One region of the Desulfovibrio diazotrophicus genome, then DNA from elsewhere that is predicted to be linked to it. Evidence: riboswitches for the same ligand, from Rfam matches in the RefSeq annotation. Region 1 holds a riboswitch; the other holds the start of a gene.
The links. Region 1 has a riboswitch for cobalamin ahead of J7I12_RS09075 (sirohydrochlorin cobaltochelatase). Riboswitches for the same ligand answer to the same signal wherever they lie in the genome.
Positions count from the first base shown of each region.

Region 2: linked by a shared signal. The riboswitch ahead of metE (5-methyltetrahydropteroyltriglutamate--homocysteine S-methyltransferase) and the one ahead of J7I12_RS09075 (sirohydrochlorin cobaltochelatase) in region 1 are both predicted to bind cobalamin.

Region 1 covers NZ_OX346397.1:2,097,504-2,105,108, reverse strand. The annotation lists gene J7I12_RS09080 (30S ribosomal protein S1) at 72-1,787, opposite strand; cobalamin riboswitch at 2,076-2,277, shown strand; gene J7I12_RS09075 (sirohydrochlorin cobaltochelatase) at 2,312-3,226, shown strand; gene J7I12_RS09070 (RsmB/NOP family class I SAM-dependent RNA methyltransferase) at 3,356-4,744, opposite strand; gene J7I12_RS09065 (DUF116 domain-containing protein) at 4,744-5,607, opposite strand; gene fmt (methionyl-tRNA formyltransferase) at 5,821-6,813, opposite strand; gene def (peptide deformylase) at 6,786-7,304, opposite strand; gene aspS (aspartate--tRNA ligase) at 7,464-7,605, opposite strand, start outside.
Region 2 covers NZ_OX346397.1:1,334,423-1,342,027, reverse strand. The annotation lists gene J7I12_RS05770 (branched-chain amino acid ABC transporter permease) at 7-918, opposite strand; gene J7I12_RS05765 (ABC transporter substrate-binding protein) at 1,030-2,199, opposite strand; gene metE (5-methyltetrahydropteroyltriglutamate--homocysteine S-methyltransferase) at 2,909-5,176, opposite strand; cobalamin riboswitch at 5,333-5,566, opposite strand; gene J7I12_RS05755 (tetratricopeptide repeat protein) at 5,845-7,290, opposite strand; gene J7I12_RS05750 (hypothetical protein) at 7,300-7,605, opposite strand, start outside.

The DNA.
Region 1 (7,605 bases):
GAGGCGCGCCGGTGGCGCGCCTCTTGGATATGTTCTGCACCGGTGGCACGCCGGTGGCGCGCCGCTGCGGTCTAGCTGTTGTTTTCGCTTTCTTCAAACTTCTGCTTGAGCAGATCGCCCAGGCTCTGGCCCGCTTCCTGCGGTCCGGAATGGAATTCCTTGGGCTTGCGGCGGTCGTCCTCGTCCTTGATCTGCTTAATGGAAAGCCCCAGGCGGCGCTCTTCGGCGCTCACATGGATGACCTTGGCCTGAATTTCCTGGCCTTCCTTGTACATTTCAGCAGGCGACTTGACTTTTTTGCTGGAAAGCTCGGAAACGTGCACCAAGCCTTCAATGCCTTCTTCAACCTCCACAAACAGGCCGAAGTCGGTGATGTTGGTCACAATGCCCTTGACCGTGCAGCCCACAGGGTAGGTGTTGGGCACATGGCCCCAGGGGTCGTCCACCAGCTGCTTGACGCCCAGGGTGAACTTTTCGTTTTCCTGATCCACGGTCAGCACCTTGGCCTGCACGGTGTCGCCCACCTTGTACAGCTCGTTGGGGTGGCGCACCTTTTTGGTCCAGGAAATGTCGGAAACGTGGATGAGGCCGTCGATGCCGTCCTCAATGCCGATGAACATGCCGAATTCGGTAATGTTCTTGATGACGCCCTCAAGGATGGTGCCTTCGGGGTACTTTTCGGCCACCAGTTCCCAGGGGTTGGGCCGCACCTGCTTCATGCCGAGGCTGATGCGTTTTTTGTCGCCGTCCACGCCCAGAATGACCACGTCCACCTCGTCGCCGGTGTGGACCATCTGGGAAGGATGACGCAGCTTGCGCGTCCAGGACATTTCAGAGATGTGCACCAGGCCTTCCACGCCGGGCTCCAGTTCCACAAAAGCGCCGTAGTCCACCAGATTGGTGACCTTGCCGGTGCATTTGGCCCCTTCGGGGAAGCGGGCGGAGATGTCCTGCCACGGATCGGGCACCAGCTGTTTGAGGCCCAGAGAAACTTTGTTGGTTTCACGGTCAAAGGAAAGCACCTTGAGGGTCAGATCCTGACCGATGGTGATCATTTCCTTGGGATGGCGGATGCGCTTCCAGCTCATGTCCGTGATGTGCAGCAGGCCGTCCAGACCGCCCAGGTCCACAAACACGCCATATTCGGTGATGTTTTTAGCCTTGCCCTGCACAATCTGGCCTTCGGCCAGGGTGCGCAGCAGCTCCTGCCGCTTGGAGTCGCGCTCTTCCTCAAGCAGCACGCGCCGCGAAACAATGACGTTGCTGCGGCGACGGTTGATCTTGAGCACGCGGAACTCGAACTCCTGGTTGACCAGGGCGTCCATATCGGGCACCGGGCGCAGGTCCACATGCGAACCGGGCAAAAACGCCTCCACCCCGCCGATATCCACCGTGTAGCCGCCCTTGATGCGGCGCACAATGTGGCCTTTGATGACCTTGTTGGTCTCCTGTACGGCCTCGAGCTGGTCAAAGACCTGCATGCGCTTGGCCTTCTCAAAGGAAAGGGTGATGGTGCCGTCGTTTTCGTTCTTGCGAACCACATAGACGTCCACCTTGTCGCCCACCTTGACGGTCATGTTGCCGGCGGGATCGCGGAACTCTGCCGCGGGGATCTGCCCCTCGGACTTGAAGTTCACGTCCACCAGCACCGTGTCGTCGTCCACGCGGACAATCTCGCCCTTGGTGATGGAGCCTTCCTCAAGGTCGCCAAAATCGGGATTGAGATAGTTTTCAAGGGCGCTTTCGAAATTGATTTCGCTGTCGTGCCCGGTTTCCAAACCTGCCATATGTCCAGCCTCCAAACATGATTTCCCCCAACCAGGGAGGTTGACTTAGTAGCAGGATTTTACCAAAAGAACAAGGGAAAATCCGCGCAAATGGGCACAGGAAGCCAAAAAAACGGCTCCAGCGCAGGCCGCCGGCCTTGACTTTTGCCCCGGCCTGGTATCCTCTGCGGTAAGAACAGTCACGCCTGTAGTGCCCGGAAGGCTGCCGCCCGCGGCCGTCCGTCAGGCGGGCGCGGGCGCGTTTATGCGGCGCCATGCGCCCCGGCATTGCGCCGTCCTTGCTGAAATGTTTCGGCAAAGACGGTCTGTTTTGCGCTGCGGGGAATTCCGTGCAAATCGGAAACAGTCGCGCTGCGGTAAGAGGGTACAAGGCTTCTTCGCGTCCGTCGGGCAGCCCGGCAGGCGCGCGACAGCCAGTCGCGCAAGCGGTGAAGGCGAAGCCGAGGCCAACCCCTCAAGTCCGAATACCCGCTGGGCGTTTATGCCCTTTTTCAACCTGTCAACGCGCCATTGAGGAGGTTGCCATGCCGCGTTTTTCGCCCTTTGCGGGCTCCCGTCTGTTCCTGCTTCTGCTCCTGCTCCTTGCGGCCCTGGCCGCGCCCGCCGCGCCCCACGCCGCCGACGCGCCCCAGCAGGGCGTTCTGCTGGTGGCCTTCGGCACCAGCGTGCCCGAAGCCCTGCCCGCCATGCAGGCCGTGGACCAGGAGTTTAAACAGGCCTTCCCCGGCCAGCCTGTGGTCTGGGCCTATACCTCGCAGATCATCCGCAAAAAAATCGCCGCTCAGGGCCGCCCTGTGGGCGGCATCAGCGACGGCCTCGCCAAACTCGCCAAAGACGGCGTAAAAGTAGTGCGCGTGCAGTCCCTGCACGTCATGGCCGGCGAAGAATTTTCCGCTCTGGAACGCGCCGTGCTCATTGACCTGCAAAAAAATCCCGGCCGTTTTGAGGCCGTCTATCTGGGCCGCCCCATGCTTGAATCTGAAGCCGACGCCCAGGCCTTGGCCTCCGCCATTCTTGAGGACACCAAGGCCCTGCGCGGCAAAAACGCCGCCCTTGTCCTCATGGGGCACGGCCAGGAACACGGCCGCGCCGGCCTGACCTTTGAAGGCGTGCGCGCCCTGTTCCACAACCAGGACAAACATGTTTTCATGGCCACAGTAGAAGGCGAACGCAGCTTCGACGACCTGCTCAAAGAACTTAAGGCCGCCAAGGTCAAGTCTGTGGTCATCGCGCCGCTCATGCTGGTGGCCGGCGACCATGCCCGCAACGACCTGGCCGGAGACGAAGCCGATTCCTGGGCCTCTCAGCTCAAGGCCGCGGGCTTCAAGGTGACCGCCAACCTTAAGGGTCTGGGCCAGGTGCCCGGCGCCCGCGCCCTGCTGGTGCAGCACGCCAAAAGCGCCTCCGACGACCTGACCAAGGAACCCAGAAAGCAGTAACAAATCCTTTCTGCACCCTGCAAAAACTTTCCCCCGCCTTGCGGCAGGGGAAAGTTTTTGCGAGGAAGAACGTGCGGGGGAGGGGACGCTTTTTAGTAAAAAAGTCCCCTCCCCCGCAAAGTATTCGCCCTATGCCCGCCGCCGCAGCAGCGCGCCAAACATGCCTTCCAGCCAAGGATGGTCGTGAGGGGTCTGCCAGCGCTGTTCCAGGCGCAGGTCGGGATGTTGCCGCAACAGGCCTGCCACGACCCCCTCGTTTTCGTCGGGGTTGAGGGTGCAGGTGATGTAGGCCAGGCAGCGGCCAGGCTCCAGCAAGGCAGCTGCCCGCTCCAGTAACCGGCCTTGCAGGGCGGTCAGCGCCGCCAGGCGCTCCGGCCCCCGACGCCGGATGTCCGGCCGACGGGCCAGCACGCCCAGGCCGGAACAGGGCGCGTCCAGCAGCACAGAGCCGGGCCAGCGGGCCAGGGGCGGACGCGCGGCGTCCGCTAGGCACACGGGCGGCAGGCACACGGACGGCAGGTGCAGACCCAGACGAGCGCAGTGCCCCGGCAGGGCCCGCAGTCGCCCGAAGCTGCTGTCCGTACAAAGGCCCACGGCCACGCCGCGCTCCAGCAAAGCCGCAGTTTTGCCGCCGTAGCCCGCGCACATGTCCCACACCGGGCCCTCCAGCGCGTACAGGTCCAAGGCCGCAAGGACGCGCTGCGACCCTGCGGACTGAAACGAAAGCGCCCCCTGGGCCTGCCAGTGGGCTAACGGCCGATCCATCACGCTTTCCGGCAGCTCCCCCGGCCCCAAGGCCACGCCCCAATCGCCCACGGCCGCCGCGCCGGGCAGGGCGCGCAAGGCCGTCAGCAAGGCGGCGCCTTCAGGGCGGCGGGCATTGACCCGCAGTCCACTCCAGGGGCGGCCGCAGGAACGCCGCAACAACAGGGCCGCGTCCGCTTCGCCATAGGCCCGCGCCCAGAGCCGGGCCAGCCAGTCCGGAGCCGCGCAGAACAGGGCCAGCGCGCCCAGCGGGTCCGCCGCCCCCTGACGGTAAAAATCCTCATGGCGCGGGGCTTCTCCCAAGCGCTGCACGGAACGCAACGCGGCGTTGGTCAGACCGGCCAGCCGTGGTCCGTACAGGGTCCGCGCCTGTTCCACGGCCTCGTGCAGCACGGCGTGGGGGGGCGTTCTGTCCTGCAGCAGCAGTCCATAGACCCCCAAAGCCAAAATGTGCCGCAAGGGGCGCGGCAGACCTCCTGGCCTGGGCAATACCCGTCCCAGCACATAATCAATGCGGATTTCCGCCCGCAGACAGCCGTAAGCCAGTTCTGCGCACAAATGCCGGTCCCGCGCCGCCAAAGCCGTGCCAAAGGCTGCACTGCCAGCCTGTCCCGCAGGGGCGTGCGGGGCCGCACCTAAGGCCATATCCAGGGCCGCCTGCACGGGCATACCCGCGTCCGTCAGCAGCAAAGTCCGCAAAGCCGCATTGCGGGCCGTAACCCGCAACTTGCCGAACCCTTTTGGAAAACCCATTATTTGCTCCCCGGCGCGCTGCCTGCCGCCGCCACAGACCCGGCAACCATCCGGCCCGGCGCAGGGCCCAGCCCCAGAAACAGCCTGATGGCGGCCTCAATGGCGTCCAGCGGCGCCAAAGTGTCCAGGCAGGGGCCGTGGGGCCGCTCGTTAAGCACGCCAAACACAGGGACAGGGTAACTGTCCTGAATGCCGGAGGTCAGGTCGCGTTCGCAGGCCACGGCAATAATGCAGCGCGGCCGGGCCTGGACCACGATGCGCCGGGCAATGGTGCCGCCCGTGGCAATGGCTAGCCGCACCCCGTAGGCGTCGCGCAGGTCCAGCAGCGCCCCTACCGGGCAGGCCCCGCAGCGGCGGCAGTGGTCCGCATTGTGCATCAACCGGTGTGGGCAGGCGCTGCGCTGCAGACAGTGGGGCAAGAGCACCAGCAGTTGCTCCGGCCGCACCGGTTCGCGCGCCGCCAGCACCATTTCGTTGTTGACCTTGACAAACGACCGCCGCACCGCCGCCCGGTCCAGACCCACCAGCTTGGCCAGCATCTCCATGAGCGGAAAAAACAGCCGCACCGTCATGTGCCGCACGCCGCCGCCGCCCGGCAAAGGCCGCCCCGTATAGATATGAAAAACCAGGCTCAGGCACAGCCCCAAAACCGCCAGCATGGCCGCCGCCGCCACGCTGACGCTCACTGCCGGCAGCCAGTGCCGCACCCCCAGAAACCCCGTCCAGGGCAAAATCAAAAACACTGCCAGCGCCAGGCACAGCAACAGACACGAACCCAACATGAGCCCGATGAAGACCCGCTTGCGCGCGCCGCCGTACTGCGCCGGCGGCAAGGAATACGGAGACTTGCGCAGAAACGCCATAGACCCTCATCCAGCGCGGGAAAAAGAGGCTGCGGGAGCGCTCGCTGGAAAAACGCGAACCTCGCCTACGCCCCACCCCGCAAAAAATTTTCTCTTTCCAGAAAAATCCGCTGACGTACCCTGTACAGAAGAAAAAATGCCCCACATTGCCGCCACGCGCCCGAAAGCGGAATGCCGGAGCCGCGCCTCCCGGCACAGCCGGAGGCAGATTTTTTATTCCCCCTGTTCCACCAAGCCGCAGGGTCCGGGCCGCAGGCCGCGCAACGCGCCATTGACAAAGTCGCGGGCGGACATGGTCTTGCGGCCCTGGGGACGCAGCGCGCCCAAGGCGTACCAACGGTCGGCGCAGGCCACGCGCAGCGTGTCATCCGCATGGTCGAGCGTGCCGGGGCTGACGCCGGGGCAGGGCTCGGCCAACCTGCCCGGAGCCAGAGTGCAGGGAAAAGTTTTGTCCTGACCGCTGAAGTGCAGGACTACGCGCGCGCCGGGCCAGGGCGTGACCCCGCGGATATGGGCGTGCACCTGCACCGCCGGGCGGTTCCAGGTAATGACGGAATCCTGTTTGCCCATTTTGGCGGCGTAGGTGACGCGGCCGGCATCCTGTTCCTCCGCTGTGGCGCGGCCTTCCAGCAGGGCGTCCAGCACCTGGGGCAGGAGGTCTGCGCCCAGTTGGGCCAAGGCGTCGTGTAGGCTGCCTGCAGTGTGGTCATTGAGGGGCAGGGAGGCGCTGGCGTATACCGGACCGGCGTCCAGTTGGCGCACCACACGCATGATGGAAACGCCTGTGCGGGCATCGGGCTGCCAGTCCTCCATAATGGCGCGCTGGATGGGCGCTGCCCCGCGCCAGCGGGGCAAAAGGGAGGCGTGCACGTTAAGGGGGGCGAGACGGGGCAGATCCAGCACAGACTGGGGCAACAGCAGGCCGTAGGCGGCCACTACCAGCACGTCCGGGGCGTAGGCGGCCAGACGGGCCACGGCGGCGGGATCCTTAAAACTTTCCGGTTGTTCGACGGGCAGACCCAGTTCCAGGGCCGCGCTTTTGACGGGCGGCATGCTGAGCTTGTGGCCGCGCCCGGCGGGCCTGTCCGGCTGGGTGTAGACGGCGACGAGGCTGCCGCGCGGCCAGACGGCCAGACGGCGCAGGGTGGGCACGGCAAAGTCCGGCGTGCCCATGAACACTAGGCGGCAGTTTTGCGCTTGAGCCACTTTTTTACCTTGCTGTCGTAAAGGCTGCGCCGCAGGCGGCTGATTTTGTCGATAAACAGGATGCCGTCCAGGTGGTCGTATTCGTGCTGCAGCACAATGGCGGGAAAATCTTCCAGGTCTTCTTCAATGCGCTTGCCATCCAGGTCTGTGGCGGTCAGGTGCACCTTGCTCATGCGTTTGACGTCGGCCCGGTAATTCATGGGCACGGAAAGGCAGCCTTCGGCCTCGCTGCGCACTTCTTCGCCCGAAAGGGCGAGCACGGGGTTGATCAGTACGCGGGGATTTTTTTCGCCATCCTGCACGGAAGGGTCCATGACCAGCATGCGGATATTGCGGCCCACCTGCGGCGCGGCCAGACCCACGCCGGGCGCGGCGTACATGGTTTCCAGCATATCCGCCGCCAGGCGGCGGATATCCTCCGTTATTTCCTGAATGGGCGCGCAGACCTCTTTAAGGCGCGGGTCCGGGTAAGTCACAATGTCCAGTAGCATGGCAGTATCCTTGTGGCGGCACACCCGCGAGGCGGTACGGCCATTGTCCTTCCCGCCGACAGGCAGCGGAAAAGCAATGGCCGCCGTGCATAAGGATGCGTACGCATCCCGAAAGCGGGGGCCCCGGGGGACAAGCCCCCTGGCCCTTCTTGCAGCGCGTCAGCTTGGCTGCGGGGCTGGCTGCTCCGCCGGGGCAGGCTGTTCGCGCAGGCGCAACCCCAGCTCACGCAGTTGTTTGGCCGACACGGGAGAAGGCGCCTCGGTCATGAGGCAGGTGGCCTTTTGGGTTTTGGGGAAGGCA
Region 2 (7,605 bases), 760 kb from region 1:
CTCCGGCTAGATTTTGGTCGTCTGCGGCATGCCGAAAATACCCGTGGGCCGCACCCACAGGATCAGCAGCAGAATGGTGAATGAAAACAAATCCATATAGGTGGAAGGCAAAAAGGCCACCACCATAATTTCCACAAAGGCCAGGAGGAAACCGCCCACAAAGGCCCCGCGGATGTCGCCTATGCCGCCCACCACGGCGGCGATAAAGGCCTTCCAGCCCAACATGGCCCCCATGTAGGGCTCCAGATTGGGGTAGCACATGGCAAAGAGCATGCCCCCCAAGCCCGCAATGCCCGATCCCAGTACAAAGGTCACCACAATGACGCTGTCCAGGGGGATGCCCATGAGCGGCAGGGCGAAGCGGTCCCAGGAAACGGCCCGCATGGCCATGCCCACCTTGGTGCGCGTGACCACGGTCTGCAGCAGTGCAAAGACCACAATGGCGGCCAGGATGACCCAGAGCTTGAGGTTGGTGACCACCAGGGGCCCGATGGAGTAGACGACCTTATCCACCAGATCGGGCAGCTTGCGCTTGGTGGCGCCCAGAAGGGCCAGGTTGCCGTTTTCCAGAATCAGACCGCACATGAGGGCCGTGATGACCACATACAGGCGGTGCGCCCCCTTGCGCCGCAGGGGCCGGTAGGCGATGCGCTCCAGAGTGACGCCCACCAGGGCCGTGAGCAGCATGGTCAGCACAATGGTCAGCCACAGGGTGACGGGCTTGGAGAGGCCTATGGCCGGTGAGAGCAGATAGGTGGCGACGAAGAAGGAAATATACGCGCCTACCATAAAGATGTCGCCGTGGGCGAAGTTGATGAGGCGCAGTACGCCGTACACCAGCGTGTAGCCCAAGGCGATGAGGGCATAAAAGCTGCCCCACTGCAGGGCGTTGAGCATTTGTTGCAGCAGAAAATCCATGGCATCCCCATTGGACTGGCGGTTGGAAGCGGCGGTGCGGCAGGGGGCCCCCGCCGTTGCAATGCAGCGCGGCCCGCCGGGGCGGGCCGCGCTTGAGTGCTGGCTGAAAGGTTATTTGGGGCAGACCGATTCCACAAAGGCAAAGGAGCCTTTGTCCGTTACGCGCACGATAACCGCGCACTTGATGGGGTCGCGGTTGGCGTCAAACTTCATGCTGCCGGTGATGCCGTCGAATTTGGCCATGTTGGCCATGTTGTCGCGGATGATCTTACGCTCTTTTTTCAGGTCCGGGTCAATCTTGCCGGCCTGCTGGATGGCGTTGAGCACGATATTAATGGAATCCCAGGTAAGGGCGGCCACATCGTCCGGCACATAGCCGTATTTAGCCTGGTATTTGTCGATAAATTCCTTGGTCTTGCCCGTAGCTCCTTCAGCCGTGTAGTGGGTGGAGAAGTACTGGCCCACACAGTCTTTGCCGCAGAGGTTAAAGAGCTCGGCCGAACCCCAGGCGTCGGAGCCCATGAAGGGGCCCTTGTAGCCCAGGTCACGAGCCTGCGGCACAATGAGGGCCGCGAAGCTGTAGTTCTCCGGCACAAAGATGAAATCGGGCTTGGCCGCGATGACCTTGGTGAGCTGGGCGGAAAAGTCCTGGTCCTTGGGGCCGTGGGATTCCATAGCCACCACAGAGCCCTTGCCGTGCACCTTTTCAAAGGCTTCCTTGAAGTTGTCGGCCAGACCTTTGGAGTAGTCGTTGGAAACCTCAAAGACCACGGCGGCCTTTTTGGCCTTGAAGGTCTTGGAGGCAAAGTCCACGGCCACCGGAGCCTGGAAGGGATCAAGGAAGGCTCCGCGGAAGACCCAGGGGCGGTCTTTGGTGGCTTCCGGGTTGGTGGACCAGGGGGTGATCAGGGGCACTTCCTCGTCGTTGGCCACGCCGCCGGCGGGCACGGCCTGCCGGGAGGACTGCGGGCCCACAATGGCCAGCACCTTGTCACGCTCAATGAGCTTAAGGGTGACGTTGACGGCTGATTCGGGTTTGGATTCATTGTCTTCGTAAATGAAATCCAGGGGGTACTTCTTGTCGCCCACCTGCAGGCCGCCTTTGGCGTTGATTTCTTCCTTCAGCATTTCGGCGGCGTACTTGGAGCCCTCGCCCACCTTGGGGATTTCACCCGTGAGGGGGATGGGGAAACCGATTTTGATGGGCGCTTCTGCGGCAATGGCCGCATGCCCCACAAACAGGGACAGGGCGCAGGCAGTGGCAACTTGCAACAACTTCATGAAGGCCTCCCGATTGTTTTGACGGACACGGTATAAACAGTATTCCCTACCACAAGACAGCCTACAGCAAAAAGTATTCCGAACTAATAACTACGGAAAAAAATTAAAGAAATTGTCTGCCAGCCCTTGCCAAAAAACACATTTTGGTAACTTCGCCTCAAGAAAGTCTACCGAAAAGTTGGAAATATGCCAGAAACAAGTGTCCTTTTCTTTTGTCATAAAGCGCAATGCAAGTCAATTTTTCTGGGGAGGAACTGGATGCGTTTCGGGTTTTTTTCTACGTACAGCGCAGCCCTGAAAGGCTTGGGCGGAGAGGATGCAGGCCCCTTGGGGCCGCCGGCGTGGCGGTTTGGGCCTGCGTGCCGGGGAAGGGCTGCGCAGAGCGCACCTGGCGGCTGTTCGGAAAAAATCCGGCTTCCGACTGGGGAGGCGGCAAAAAAATTTGGACCTGCCCCACAGCAACGCTTGTGGCGTATCTGTAGAGGGAAGAAGCGTAAAAAAGACGTCCCGCCACAGGCCGGGTAGGACGGCATGGGGCGGGACGTGGTGTTCTTCGGCACGCTTGTCTGAAACAAACGACATAAATGTCGATTTTAACAGAGCTGTACGGCCGGGAAAGGGCTGCTTTGTTATTTTATTGATTTATATCAACATAGTATAGAAGATATAATTCTTTACGGAACGGTAGCTTTTCTGAGCCCGCGGGGCTTCAACCCAGTTCCGCCCGCACTTGCCGCGCGGCGGCCACCATGTGCTGCAGGGCGGGCCAGGCTTCTTCCCAGCGGCGGGTCTTGAGCCCGCAATCCGGATTGACCCAGAGCCGCTCTTTGGGGATGTGGCGCAGGGCAAGACGCAGCAGACCAGCTATTTCTTCCGTGTCCGGCACGCGCGGGCTGTGGATGTCGTACACGCCAGGGCCCACTTGGTTTCTGTAGTCGTAGCGGGCAAAGGCGTCCAGCAGTTCCATGCCGCTGCGGCTGGATTCGATGCTGATGACGTCCGCATCCATGCGGGCAATGGCCGGCAAAATGGCGTTGAACTCGCTGTAGCACATGTGACTGTGGATCTGGGTGGCCGGGGCCGCGCCGCACGAAGCCAGCAGAAAGGCGTCCACGGCCCATTGCAGGTAGACTGCGGCGTCGGCGCTGTTGCCGGGCATGCCTTCCCGCAAGGCGGCCTCGTCGATCTGGATGATTCGGATGCCCGCCGCCTCCAGGTCGGCCACCTCGTCGCGCAGGGCCAGGGCTATCTGGCGGCAGACCTGGTCACGGGGCAGGTCGTCGCGCACAAAACTCCAGCACAGAATGGTCACGGGGCCGGTGAGCATGCCCTTCATGGGCTTGCTGGTCAGGGACTGGGCGTAGGTGGACCAGCTCACAGTCATGGGAGCCTTGCGGTAGATGTCGCCGTAGATAACCGGCGGTTTAACGCAGCGGCTGCCGTAGCTCTGCACCCAGCCGTTCTGGGTAAAGCAGAAGCCCCCTAACTGTTGGCCGAAGTATTCCACCATGTCGTTGCGTTCCGCCTCGCCGTGCACCAGTACGTCCAGGCCCAGTTCTTCCTGTTTGCGGATGCAGTGGGCGATTTCGGCGCGGATGGCGGCCTCGTAAGCCTCTGGGTTTATTTCTCCCCGTTTCCAGGCCCGGCGCGTCTGGCGGATAGCGGCAGTCTGCGGAAAGGATCCGATGGTGGTGGTGGGCAGAAGGGGCAGCCTGAGCCAGGCCGCCTGCGCCGCGCGGCGTTCCGGTGCGGGCGCGGCCCGGCGCAGCATGTCCGGAGTCACGGCGGCGGCCCGTTCCCGCACGGCGGGCAATACGGCTTCGGGATGTGCCCGCCATTGCCGCAGCACGGCGGCGTTGGCCGCCAGCAGATCTGCGCCCCGGCCCACGGCCACGGCTTTAAGCTCAGAAAGTTCCGTGCACTTCTGCACAGCAAAGGCCAGCCGGTCGCGCACCTGCGGGGGCAGAGCCATTTCGTCCGTGGCGTCCACGGGGCAGTGCAGCAGTGAGCAGGAGGAGCCCAGCAGCACGCGCTCCGGTCCCAAGGCGCTTGCGACCCGTTCCAGCGGGGCGGCGGCGCGGGCGTAATCGGTCTTCCAGATGTTGCGGCCGTCCACCAGGCCTAGGGAGAGGGTCATGTTTTCGGGCAGGCCGGCCAGCACGGGTTCCAGCTGGCCGGGGCCGCGCGTCAGGTCCAGGTGCAGGGCGGCGCAGCCGCTGCCCAGGGCCAGGGGCAGGTGGCGGGTCAGGGGGCCGAAGTAGGTGGTCAGCAGGATTTTGTCCGGCGCGGCGGTGTTGAGTGCGGCGTAGGCGTTCTTGAAAAGATCGGCGGCGCGTGCGGGCAGAAGTTCCGTGCAGAGCACGGGTTCCTCCACCTGGATCAAGGGGCAGAGCGGGGCCAGTTGCCGCAGCAGCGCCGCATAGACGGGCAAAATGCGTTCCAGCAGGGCCCAGGGGTCCGTGCCCTGCCGTGCCTTGCCCAAAGCCAGCCAGGTAAAGGGGCCGATAAGGGCCGCCTTGGGCGTGAAACCCAGCGCGCGGGCCCGGCGCACGGATTCCAGCACGGGGTGCGCGCCCGGCGTCCAGGGGGTATCAGCTTCCAGTTCCGGGGTCAGGTAGTGGTAGTTGGTGTCAAACCACTTGGTCATTTCCAGAGCCGGAAGGTTGCGTCCCGCGTGGCCGCGCGCCAGGGCGAAGTAGCGGTCCAAGGGCGCGTCCTCCGCGCAGGGCGCAAAGCGGGCGGGCAGGGCGCCGAGCATGAGGGTCGTGTCCAGCATGCGGTCATAGAACGAAAAATCGCCGCAGACTACCATATCCAGCCCGGCGGCCTGCTGGATGCCCCAATGGCGGGCTTCCAGGTCGCGACGTACGGCGTCAAGGGCTGCGGCGTCCGACTGGCCTTGCCAGAAGGATTCCAGGGCGCGTTTGAGTTCACGCGCTTTGCCGATGGAGGGAAAACCGAGGATGTGGGTTCGCATGGAAGATCCTTTCAGACTTGCGGCGGGGGCCGTGCGGCCCACGCGGCGGTGAAAGGCAGTCCACGTCACGCAGACCCGCGAAAAACCCTTTTCGCGGGCGGGGGCTCGTGCCTGTACGCGAGACAGTGCTGCCGCGCCGCCGGGGCGCGACAAGCCCAGGCGGCCATGTGACAAGGCGTCTCCTGGCTTCCGGCCCCGGCGCACGGCATTTGGCCGTGCGCATTCCGCGCGGGTGACGCCGAGGGCGCCGCGTGCGCGGAAGCGTCGCTCCTTCCCGCCGGCAGGCAGCAGTGGCGCGGCGCGGGGTGTGCCGGTTACAGTGGCGCGCCCGCAACGGATTTGCACCGTTTTCCGTTTCTTATCACAATATCCGGATAAATTGATATAGTTTTGGCGCGCTGTTGTCAAGCGTGATCTGCCCCGGCGCAGCGTTTGTCCGGGGCGGCGAGAGCAGTTAGCGAATGAAATGAGCTAACTGCTCTGCAAGGATTTTCTTGAAAATCCTTGCCACGAAATGCGAGAAGGCTGGCTTTTGCCTGCCGTAAGCGAGCATTTCAAGTGTTAAATGCTCTAGCTGGGGTCGCAGAATCGGGCGGGGTTTTGGCAGGGGCTGCGCGTGGGCGCTGCCGGTTGGCCCTCGTGGGGCGAGTCCGACTCTGGCAAAGGCGTCAGTCCTGCCGGGTCAGGTGGTAGACTTTGGGCACCATGTACATGAGGCTCATGAGCCGGCGGGCGGGTTCGTAGCGGGTGGCCACCACCACCGTGCCCAGGTTCCAGAGCTGGGCGTCCTCCCCTTCGCTGGCCGAGGGCTGTCCCATGCGTTGGCTGACCATGCTGACAATCTGTCTGGCGGTTTTTTTGTTGGGGGCCAGGTAGTCCAGCTCCAGAAAACCCAGGGGGGCCGGGTCGCCGGGGCCATAGCATACGGCCAGCTGCGACGCGCCGGGGGCCACCCGTTCGGCGGCGTAGATATCGCAGATATGGGCGTCGTCTTCGCGTTTGGGTGTTGCGCCCGCGCGGCGCAGGGCGTCGCGTACGGTCGGGCGGTCTGTGGCGTCCAGGCGCAGGCCAAAAAGTACGGCGGCCGGGCGCGCAGGCTCTTCAGCGGCCATTTCCTCCAGGGCGCGCACGGCCCCGGCCTCGCCCTGCATGGCTGCGGCGTAGAGCAGGAGGGTGGCCCGCATACGGTTTTGGGGCACCCCCAGCCCCGCGCGATAGAACTGACCGAGTCGGGAAAGGGCCTCGGTCTGCTGCTGGGCCGCCGCCCGGCTGTACCAGGCTGCGGCAGCCTTGAGGTCTTTGGGCACGCCGCGTCCCAGTTCGTAAAGCATGCCCAGATTGTACTGGGCCACGGGCTGGCCCTTGCGGGCGGCCAGGTCAAACCAGCGGGCGGCTTCTTCGGGATTGGCGGGAATGCCCCGCCCCTGTTCCAGCACGCGACCGTAGTTGCTCATGCCTGCGGGATCGCCGGTTTTGGCGGACTGCGCAAACCAGTGCAGGGCGCGGCCTGTATCCGGTTCCACTCCCTGTCCCTGATCGTAGAGGACGCCAAGATTGTTCATGGCCAGACCGTCGCCGGCGGCGGCCAGATTTTCCCAGATGCGGCGGGCCGTGGCGTAGTCGCCTTCGGCATAGGCCTGTACGGCCTTTTGGGCTGGGGTGGCGGGGGCCTCTTTGGGTTCTTTGACCTGAGCGCCCGCGCCCACGGCTCCCGCTGTGCCCGCGGCGGCAGCGGCGGCTTTGTTCTGCTTTCGTCCCTGGGAGCGCTTTTTGGTGCCCTTGGGTCTTGTGGGCTGGGTCGGGGTTTGCAGGGCCACGGCGCGGGGCGCAGTGGGGCCGGATACGGCGGCCGGGGCTGTCTGACCGGGCGCGTCGGGAGCCGTGGGCGTGGCGACGTTTGCCCTTTGCGGCGTGGCGGGAGCGCCAGGGGCGGCGGTTGCGGGCGCGCGGGGCGCGGGCACGGCCGGGGAGGCCAGTGTGGGCTGGGCGACAGCGGGCGCGGTCAGCGCCGGAGCGGCGTGCGGGGTCATGACCAGGGCGGCGGTCAGGGCAACGGTCAAGACCAGAGCCGTAACCGGCAGGTGGTCCTTCGTAGCGTGATGGAGCAACCGCATGGCGTGTCTCTAGCGCCGTTTGGGGCAGTCAGAACGCATAAAGTCCACCTCGGGCCGGTCCGTAAGGCGAGGGTCCGGCACCAGAGCATGGCCGCGCCAGTCGCGGATGACGGCGTTGATCTTGTCCATATCCACATAGGCCAGCAGGCTGGACCAGCGATCGGCCATATCCCGCAGAATGCGGGCGTAGACCACCTCGCCGCCGTGGAAGCCGTCCACAAATTCGCAGTCCGTGGCGGCAAAGGTGCGCGGGTCTGTAAAGTCCATGACTTCGATGCCGCGGGCCAGCAGGGCGTCGCGCAGGCGGAAAAGGTG